3 regions of the Bacillus sp. JJ1533 genome follow, and region 2 is predicted to be linked to each of the others. Evidence: a T-box and tRNA genes for the amino acid it is inferred to sense, from the RefSeq annotation. Region 2 holds a T-box; the other regions hold tRNA genes.
The links. The T-box of region 2 lies ahead of argS (arginine--tRNA ligase). A T-box ahead of a tRNA ligase gene usually reads a tRNA of that ligase, here a tRNA-Arg.
Positions count from the first base shown of each region.

Region 1: it has a tRNA-Arg gene. The T-box ahead of argS (arginine--tRNA ligase) is inferred to sense a tRNA for this amino acid. The anticodon was not compared.
Region 3: it has a tRNA-Arg gene. The T-box ahead of argS (arginine--tRNA ligase) is inferred to sense a tRNA for this amino acid. The anticodon was not compared.

Region 1 covers NZ_JBALOV010000039.1:120,145-123,429, reverse strand. The annotation lists gene whiA (DNA-binding protein WhiA) at 1-567, shown strand, start outside; gene V7138_RS21260 (HPr family phosphocarrier protein) at 702-959, shown strand; gene clpP (ATP-dependent Clp endopeptidase proteolytic subunit ClpP) at 1,002-1,592, opposite strand; tRNA gene V7138_RS21250 (tRNA-Arg) at 1,848-1,919, shown strand; gene V7138_RS21245 (hypothetical protein) at 2,115-2,291, opposite strand; gene rpoN (RNA polymerase factor sigma-54) at 2,493-3,285, shown strand, end outside.
Region 2 covers NZ_JBALOV010000026.1:222,376-225,660, forward strand. The annotation lists gene argS (arginine--tRNA ligase) at 1-1,233, opposite strand, end outside; T-box leader at 1,275-1,485, opposite strand; gene V7138_RS14340 (M48 family metallopeptidase) at 1,647-2,909, shown strand; gene aceB (malate synthase A) at 3,116-3,285, shown strand, end outside.
Region 3 covers NZ_JBALOV010000022.1:84,271-87,555, reverse strand. The annotation lists gene V7138_RS11115 (DUF4179 domain-containing protein) at 1-342, shown strand, start outside; gene V7138_RS11110 (DUF3231 family protein) at 383-1,390, opposite strand; RNA gene ssrS (6S RNA) at 1,619-1,813, shown strand; tRNA gene V7138_RS11100 (tRNA-Arg) at 1,934-2,007, shown strand; gene V7138_RS11095 (hypothetical protein) at 2,074-2,217, opposite strand; gene V7138_RS11090 (DUF1801 domain-containing protein) at 2,408-2,830, opposite strand; gene V7138_RS11085 (hypothetical protein) at 2,871-3,137, opposite strand; partial or broken gene V7138_RS11080 (DUF4181 domain-containing protein) at 3,195-3,285, opposite strand, start outside.

The sequences.
Region 1 (3,285 bases), on a different contig from region 2:
TATTTACGTGGGGCTTTTTTAGCAGGAGGATCTGTAAATAACCCTGAAACATCCTCGTACCATCTTGAGATTTTTTCATTATATAAAGAACATAATGATTCTCTTTGTGAATTAATGAACGTTTTTGATCTCAATGCGAAAACATTAGAACGAAAAAAAGGCTTTATTACGTATTTAAAAGAGGCAGAAAAAATCACAGAATTCCTCAATGTTATCGGTGCTCACCAGGCGTTACTCCGATTTGAGGATGTACGTATTGTGCGGGATATGCGAAATTCAGTGAACCGTCTCGTGAATTGTGAAACGGCAAACCTAAATAAAACAATTGGTGCATCGATTCGTCAGGTGGAAAATATCCGCTATATTGATGAAACAGTCGGACTTGGTATTTTACCTGATAAGTTAAGAGAAATTGCTGAGCTTCGGGTTGCCTACCAGGAAGTCACCTTAAAAGAGTTAGGCGAAATGGTCACGTCCGGGAAGATTAGTAAATCAGGTATTAACCACCGACTTCGCAAGATTGATGAAATTGCCGATAAGTTACGGGCAGGCCAATCCATCAAGTGAGCCGTTTTGCTCACTTGGAATAAAATAAAGCGCTGTCATTTTGAAACCTTTTTGGTTCATTTACGTATGAATAGGAAAATAAGTAGAGAAAACACAACTTTAGAATTCTACACAAATTTGAGGAGGAAGAAAAAATGGTTGAAAGACAAGTTGAGGTAGTATTAAGAACGGGATTACAGGCACGCCCTGCAGCAATGTTTGTCCAAGAAGCAAATAAATTTTCCGCGGACATCTTTTTGGAAAAAGACGGGAAAAAGGTGAATGCAAAAAGCATCATGGGCTTAATGAGTCTAGCAGTTGGATCTGGCGCAACAGTTACGTTAATTGCGGAAGGAAATGATGAAGAAGATGCAGTTGAAGCATTAACGGAATTTGTTCAAAAAGAAGCATAAAAAAATCCTCTCACGATTAAATGTGAGAGGATTTTTTATTTCTTATTTATTGTCTTGCGGGTACATAACTTTGTCGATTAATCCATATTCCATTGCTTTTTCGGCAGTCATGAAGTTATCGCGGTCAGTATCTTTTTCAATAACCTCTAATGGCTGGCCAGTACGCTCAGCTAAAATTTTGTTTAGCTTGTCGCGTAGGAATAAGATACGCTTAGCCGCAATTTCTATTTCAGTTGCTTGCCCTTGAGCACCACCAAGCGGTTGGTGAATCATGACTTCACTATTTGGAAGTGCAAAACGCTTGCCTTTTTCACCAGCTGCAAGTAAGAAAGCACCCATTGATGCTGCCATACCGATACAAATCGTAGAAACCTTTGGTTTGATGAATTGCATTGTGTCATAAATCGCCATACCAGCCGTGATGGAACCACCTGGGCTGTTGATGTATAGAGAAATATCTTTTTCTGGATCCTCAGCTGCTAGGAACAATAACTGAGATACGATTGAGTTTGCAACATTATCATCAATCGCACTTCCAAGCATGATAATACGGTCTTTTAATAAACGTGAGTAGATGTCATATGCACGCTCACCACGGTTTGTTTGTTCAATAACTGTAGGGATTAAATTCATTTTTCTTCCTCCTTTAAACAAATTAAAAGGTTTGTTATGTATTTCCATCATACAATTAAGGTCAGTAAAGGTCAAACAATTCGCTTTACTAATTTATAGTATTCTACAAACGTTTATCCCATACCTTTTTAAGCAGGGAAAAAAACAAAATTTCATACGTATTCCATCATAACCGATTTGGAGAGATTTAAACATACTTCTTGCAATCAAAAGCGTTCTATCCTATAATGATGAGTGCAGTTTCATTAAAGACATGCCCTCGTAGTGTAGTGGATAGCACAAGAGATTCCGGTTCTCTTATCGTGGGTTCGAATCCTGCCGAGGGCGCTATAAAAACTGACCAGAGAATATCTCTGGTCAGTTTTTTGTTTAATGTGGTATTCGTGCCTTTACTTGCTGGAAATCGAACGAAAAGGGAACGTAAAAGGTTTAATCTTACCTTCCTCAACCTAAAATCTAGTAAAACTGGAACGAATAAATCCAACCCTGGTGCAATTTCATATTCCCTTTACTTTAAACCACTTAGTTATCCTTATACCCCAATGTCCCATCATACACATCCTCATCAACCGGATTCACAGCCCACATTGTTTGGATGGGGTCAAATTCTGATGCAAATTCTTCTTTGTTTTTATTTTCCTTCGCCTCGTTCAAAGTCCCAGTAACTGGGCCAGTGTACATGATTTCATTCTTTTTCAACAATAATCACCTCTTTAAGGTAGAATCTTTCAAAAAATGTTTTAAAATGCGTGCTAAAATTTAACTTTTTCGATACGATAGAAGTAAGATAAAATAAACCATATATTCATTCAATCAAACTACATTGATAAAATAACGAATAAAAAGTAAACGCTTCCAAAAATAAAACAATTCAAAGAAAGGGGGAGACCTTGAGTGAATATGCAAACTGGACTTTTTCAACAACAATCTTTAAAGCTAGTCATGACAAAGGAATTAACACAGGCGATAACTCTTTTACAATACTCAGCTTTGGATTTGACTAAATTTCTCGAAGAGCAAACACTAGAAAATCCCCTAATTGATGTAAAACCCACGGATTTTGAACGACCTAAAAAAACGAAAGTTACAAAAGATGGATATACAAATCCAATCGATTATATTGGTAAAAAAGAAACGAGCCTATATGAGCATTTGCTAACACAACTTTCATATATGAAACTAAACAAACAGAGAAAACGGACCATTGAATATATTATTCAGTTACTTGATAGCAATGGGTATTTGTATTTTCCGGTTGAGGAAATTGCAAGGGATCTTAATACAGATACAGAATCTGTTGAAACGGCAATTCACTTTATCCAAAGCTTAGATCCAATTGGGGTAGGTGCAAGGTCCTTACAGGAATGTCTCTTATTGCAATTGAAGTCACTTCCGAAGCGAAACAGTTTAGCGGAAACCATCATACAAGATCATTTTGAACAATTCGCTGAAAAGTCATGGAAGGAAATCGCTAAAGATCTCAATGTAAAGCTTTTTGATATTCAACAGGTCTTTGATTTTATCCAAACGCTTCAACCTAGACCTGGTGCGGCCTTTCATGGTGGGGAAGCACATTACATTGTTCCTGATATTGACATTCAGGTAGAAGACGGTGTGGTCACAATGAGCATGCAAGACTCTTATCTGCCAAAGGTGTCATTGAACCTTCAATATTATCAGCATTTTTTAAAGG
Region 2 (3,285 bases):
TGCAATTTCTTCTTTGTTATCTAAGCTGGGATTTTTAATTTCAATGTTTTGTTTTGCAAGCTCAATTGCTTCCTCGATCACCTCTTCTAACAGAACAATTTTGCCTTTCCGAGTCGACATTTTCTTGCCATCCTTTAAGATGAAGCCGAATGGAACGTGGACCATCTCTTTAGCCCACTCATTTCCCATCTTTTTTAGGACTAGGAAGATTTGTTTAAAATGCAAGCTTTGTTCATGGCCAACCACATAGATTGCCTTCTTGAAATCATAGTGTTCTTGACGATAAATGGCAGCTGTTACATCCCTTGTTGCGTAAAGAGTGGCTCCATCGGATTTCTTAATGAGACATGGAGGAATGTTTTCTTCGGATAAGTCAACGACCTTTGCACCCTCTGACTCGATTAAGAGATGCTTTTTGTTAAGCAAGTCAACAGTCGCGTCCATTTTATCGTTGTAAAAAGCTTCCCCATAATTGGAGTCGAAATTAACATCGAGTAAGGAATAGATCCGAGAAAATTCCTTTAACGATTCCTCTCTAAACCAGCGCCAAAGAGATAATGCTTCCTCATTTCCATCCTCTAGTTTCTTGAAATACAATCTCGCGTCATCTTCCAATTCAGGGTTCGTTTCAGCTTCTTCATGGAAGTGAACATAAAGCTTAAGCAATTCGGTAATAGGTTTTGCTTGAACCGCCTTCTCATCACCCCAACGCTTATATGCAACAATGAGTTTTCCAAATTGTGTGCCCCAGTCCCCAAGATGGTTAATTCGGACTGGCCGATAGCCGCATTTCTCCACAATATTGGCAAGGGAGTTACCAATTACAGTTGACCGCAAATGACCCATCGAAAAAGGCTTCGCAATATTTGGAGAGGAAAAATCAATAGTGATCGCTCCACCTTCCCCAAATTCTAGGCTTCCATAGTCTGCTCCGTCTGAAAGAATTGTTTGGAGGATGTGTTTGCTCACTTCTTGTTTGTTTAGAAAACAGTTCACATATGGACCTTCAGCAACAACTTTTTCAAAAAGTGGGCCTTCTATCGAAACAGCGATTTCCTGTGCTACAATTTGCGGTGCTTTTCTATAGTGCTTCGCAAGTGTAAAGCATGGGAAAGCGAGGTCACCTTGTTCTCGGAACTTTGGTTTTTCAATAAGCTTTACTACTTCCTCAAATGGTAAAATGTCATGAAGATGCTTCGATATTTCTTTGACATACACCTGTAACACGTCCATACTCTTACCTCCCTGATAAAATAAAAAAATCTCGCCTCTATAAAAGAGACGAGATTTTCCCGCGGTACCACTCCAATTGTTCATGATGAACCTGACTTAATAAGTAACGGGTTCCCCCGGCACACCCTACTAGAGGAAGTTCAAGTGTGCTTCTCAGAAGTGCGGTTCATCTTGATTTCACCGTTGGGCTTTCACCATCCCCAACTCGCTATTGGACTACATCAGGACTACTCTCTTCATCATTGAATTTGGATATATTTTATTCATGATACAAAATTGGGTAAAAGAAATCAATAGGTTTTTTCAATGCTTATCTTGTCAAAAATGAAGACATATAAAAGTCATTGTTCTAACTGGCCCCATTTTACACTAAAATACTACTAAGAGGGGTTGTACATAAAGGGGGACAGCTAGTGAAAAAAGTAATCGGTTGGTCACTTGGAATTTATCTTGTTTTTGGGTTATTTATAGCATGGTATTTATTTTTTGGAGCAAATACGGACATCCCTGCCCAGCTAAAAGGTAGCCCGGCAGATCCACAGACATTTATGAATGAACGTCAGCTGTTATTAAGTGAAGAATATTCGCAAATCAGAAACCTGTTGTTTTTCCTGTCTATACCATTCGAGTGGTTAATTTATATTTTCGTCCTGGTGATCGGAATTTCAGCAAAGTTTCGTGATTGGTCAAAAGTATCAACTAAATTTTCAATTTTACAAACGGCGATCTATCTGTTTTGGCTATCCTTGTTAGTTGAAATATTATCATTTCCGCTTTCATGGATAAGCTACAAACTCTCCAAGGCGTATAATATAACCGTTCAATCGACACAAAGCTGGATGAAGGATTTACTTATTGATTTTTGGGTAAATTATGCCTTGATGATCGTCATTGTGGGTGTCTTGTTTTGGTTAATTCGGAGAAATGAAAAAAGATGGTGGTTTCATGCATGGCTTCTGTCGATTCCATTTTCCATGTTTCTCATGTTCGTACAGCCAGTCATAATCGATCCACTTTATAACGACTTTTTCCCATTAACGAATAAAGAATTGGAGACGAAAATTCTTGAATTAGCCAATCGAGCTGATATCCCGGCAGACCATGTATTTGAAGTGAATATGTCTGAAAAGACAAATGCACTAAATGCATATGTAACTGGAATAGGCTCCAATTCTCGGATTGTGCTTTGGGATACAACGCTTCAACGTCTAAATGAAAATGAAATATTGTTCATTATGGCACATGAGATGGGACATTACGTGATGAAGCATATTTATATAGGAATAGCTGGGTATTTGCTCTTAACGTTAGTGGGACTCTTTATAATCAGCAAACTCATGACCTTTATGATTCGTAAATGGGGCCATCTATTTAAAATTTCAAGTGTTAAGGATATTGCAGTTTTACCGGTGTTTTTATTGTTAATCTCTGTTTTAAGTTTTGTATCCGATCCAGTATCAAATGCTGTTTCAAGACACCAGGAAAAGTCAGCTGATTTATATGCACTTGAAATGACCGAAGATAACAAGGCGGCGGTTTCGTCTTTTCAGGAATTATCAAGGGCTGGCTTAAGTCAAGTAAACCCACCATTCCTTGTTAAAATTTTCAGGTATGGTCATCCAACAATGCTTGAAAGAATTACGTATACGAACGAATTTGAAAAAAATGAAAAATAACCAAAATAAGAGCCTTGTTTGCAGAGGAAATTCTGTGAGCAAGGCTTTTTTATAATTATGTTGTTATAGTACAGAATTACCATTTTAAAAATTGTTATATAAAAATTTCAGAAAAATGTTCCATTTTTGGAAAGTCTGTTATATAATACTTTTAGTATTAAAAAACTGTATTATAACAATACAAAGGAAGGTGTGTTTGGGACAAAATGACGATACAAACCTCAGGAATTCATATTAGAGGGAATATGAATGGGCAGTATGATGAAATTTTGACACCACAGGCATTAAACTTCATTGAAAAACTAGAACGGAACTTCGGAGGAAGAAGAAAACAATTACTAGAAAAGAGGCAGCAACGACAACAGGAAATCAACAA
Region 3 (3,285 bases), on a different contig from region 2:
TTATCCGTTTCATTAAATGAATCACTTCCTGTTGAAATCAATCAAGGTGAGGTTGGGAAAATAACGGTGACGGATGTTGATTTTCTTGATGATAAAACAGTCGTGTATTTTGAATTAAACAGTGAATTTCCATTTGACGATAACTTAACGATGAATCGAACATGGCTAGAATCGAAGGATGACAAGGATTTATCGTTCCAAGACGATCCTTTTGCTCAACGAATTAAAGGAAACTTATTTAAACAAGAATTTAAAACTACGAAAAGTAAGGATGTAAAATTTAAGGCTTATAATATCCCGAACCCAATCGTTTTTGAACCATTCGAAGTCACATTACCTTAAAAAAGAAAAAGTCAGGCCATGGTTAGCCTGACTTTTTTCGTTATTCATTATCTGCAAGTGCCTTTCTATCAACAGCATGTGGTGGTTTTTCAAACCATCCTTCATCAATCATGAGATTAGCACCATCTTCTACATATCTTCCAATATCTAAAATAAACTTACTAAACATCAACCCTAGGTCTCGTCTGCCGTTTAGTGACATTGCATTCGCATAAGACCGAATCTTCATCGAGAACATATCAATTTTATGGAATGTCATTAACTTATCTGAGAATGGTGGAATCGTGGATGCCTCCACCAAATCATCAAGTAAAGGATGACCAGGCAGATTATCCTCGTGAAGCTTCGCTAAACAATCCTTAATATGATCCATGGTAATTTCCTTGCCACGGAGCATAAACTCCTTCACCTTTTTATGATTGGCCACTTGACTGAATCCCATCAATAATCCTTTACTCGCCACATTATTTTCAAGATTATCTTGGAGATGAGCAATTTCTAAAGCATGAAGAGGTCTTACGTCACCAAAGAATCCAGATAGGTAGCTCTGTTTTTCCACAAAACTCACTTCTTTTGGGATTGGAATGACTGGTGGCTTTGTTAAAAATCCTTTTTTCTCTAACGTTTCATTTAATGCAACTAAAAAATCTGTCGTATCTTTGTTAAATCCAAGGACCGTATCTCTGACATCCCGCCTAATCATCATTGGTATTGCTGTGGAGTAAAGACTTAGACCCGCTTTCGCTGTATATTTTAAATAATGAAGATAGAATTCATCTGCAAATAATCTTGGAGCATCTATATTTACATCTTTTTTGACATCAAAACCAATCGGAATCGGGAAATTTTCCTTATTGTAGATCGTCTTAATCTCTTTGACGAATTTTTCACTAAGGCTTTTCGCATGTTTGAGGATTTCCATTGTATCAGGATCCTGGCAATGTTTTTGGTAATAAGTTAATACACAAATTGACATGGTATTTCCCATATAAACGGCCCAAAGTTTCCCCATTTCTGCTGAAGTAAGCTGTTCGTTGTTGGATTTCATTTCCTAAACTCCTCTTTCCTTTTTTATGTAGTATTTTCAAGATAAGCGGAAGTATTCAAATAATGTAGGTTTCCGAAATATTTTTCGACAAAAATCACGATTAGCATCTTGTACGATTGCTGTTTTATCAATGGCACTCCACATTATCAGAAAAGTCATTAGACATAGATCTACATTTTGGATGATTTTTACATTTGATTTCATGGATTCAATCATGTAGTATACATATACAAGCTACATTGTACGTAATCATAATAAAGTTTAACCTTTGAACTGAAATAGGGAGTTTAACATTGAAGCTGGAATGGCAGGCCTTCGTCCATGGCGACCTGAAGGACATACAGGAACGTTTCTGCAAACACCCACTTTGAGGAGTGGTGGTTTTAAACTTTCTTAGGGTATTACGGCAATTGTGGCTTTCCCAATTAAAGATCAATCCATTTTCCGTATGGAGAATGGATTTTTTATTTGGGTTGTAAGTCTTGACCATTCGTGCAAATTAACTTTATAATTATTTTCTGAAGTAGTTTTACATTTCATCATGTCCCAGTAGCTCAGTAGGATAGAGCGACAGCCTCCTAAGCTGTAGGTCGTAGGTTCGATTCCTATCTGGGACGCTAAAGAATAGCCCCTCGATTTGAGGGGCTATTTTTTTACACAAAGAAAAAAGAGGCTTCAAGCCTCTACACTTCCTTTGTCTTCGTCTCTTTTTCAGCATATGCCGAGATACCTTCGCTTATTGTGCGATCGATATCCAGATATGGCTTCCCACGAAGGGCCTTATTTGAAAAAATTTCAATGCTTTCTTCTTTCGTATCCTTTGGCAAACGGAACACCCCCAACATTGGCAAATTTCTACATTAGCCCTATTGTGGGCAATCAGCTCGATGTTCATGCATTTTGTGAACGAACGATTTGAGGTCATGTGAATCCCCCTAATTGGTTATTACTACCATCGCACTCCATTTTGGGGGATAACTAAATTTGATTAACTTTATGTATTTGCATAAGTTTTACTTATTCCGCTGGGTAGGTCTCTCTTAAAAATTTTATAGATTGATGTATAAGCTCTTTCAGCACCTCCACATCGATATCTGAAATTTTGTTGATGTATACACATGCTTTTCCTGTTGTATGTTTACCAAAGTTTTCGAGTAACTCCTCGCGCTTCGTATCGCCTGTTGCAAAATACAAACTAATCTTTGCCTTGCGCGGTGAAAAACCAACAAGCGGCGCATCGCCCTCATGGCCGGACGCATATTTGTAATGGTAGGATCCAAACCCAATAATGCTCGGTCCCCACATTTTGGCTGGATACCCCGATGCTGCTGTAAAAATATCTAAAAGTTTGTATGCATCTTCTTTCTTTTTTGGATTATCGACTTTCTCAATGAATTCAATGACACTTGCATCGTTTTCTTTCGTTTTTAATTCGTACACTTTTTGGCCTCCTTGGTAGTAGTAGGATTGACATTATTTATTAGTTCAAGACGTTGGATGGGGATTCCTGCTTTTTTGGGGCTGGTAATTGGCTAATGGCAAGACGAAGGTTGTGGAAAATGAGGTAGTCTTTTTCTTTTAAATAGGGCAAATAGTACTGCAATGATTGTTCCCCGCGGTATCCCGCTATTCTTCTACCATATTCATCGCTAATTTCCTGATATTTTGGATGTGAATCTGATAGTCTTCCGATCAAACCAGCTAATTTTCTTATTCTAAGTGGGACTTCTAATTCTTTTTTGTTCATTTGCATGCTCCTTTTATTTTTTCTACCATACATTTACTTGAAGTTTACTGTCTATCATTAAAATATCCACCATTTAGCCACACCAAAGATTATTAATAACGTTACTAATTCATACAGAAAAAGGTTATGATGCTTCTTTTCGCGTTCG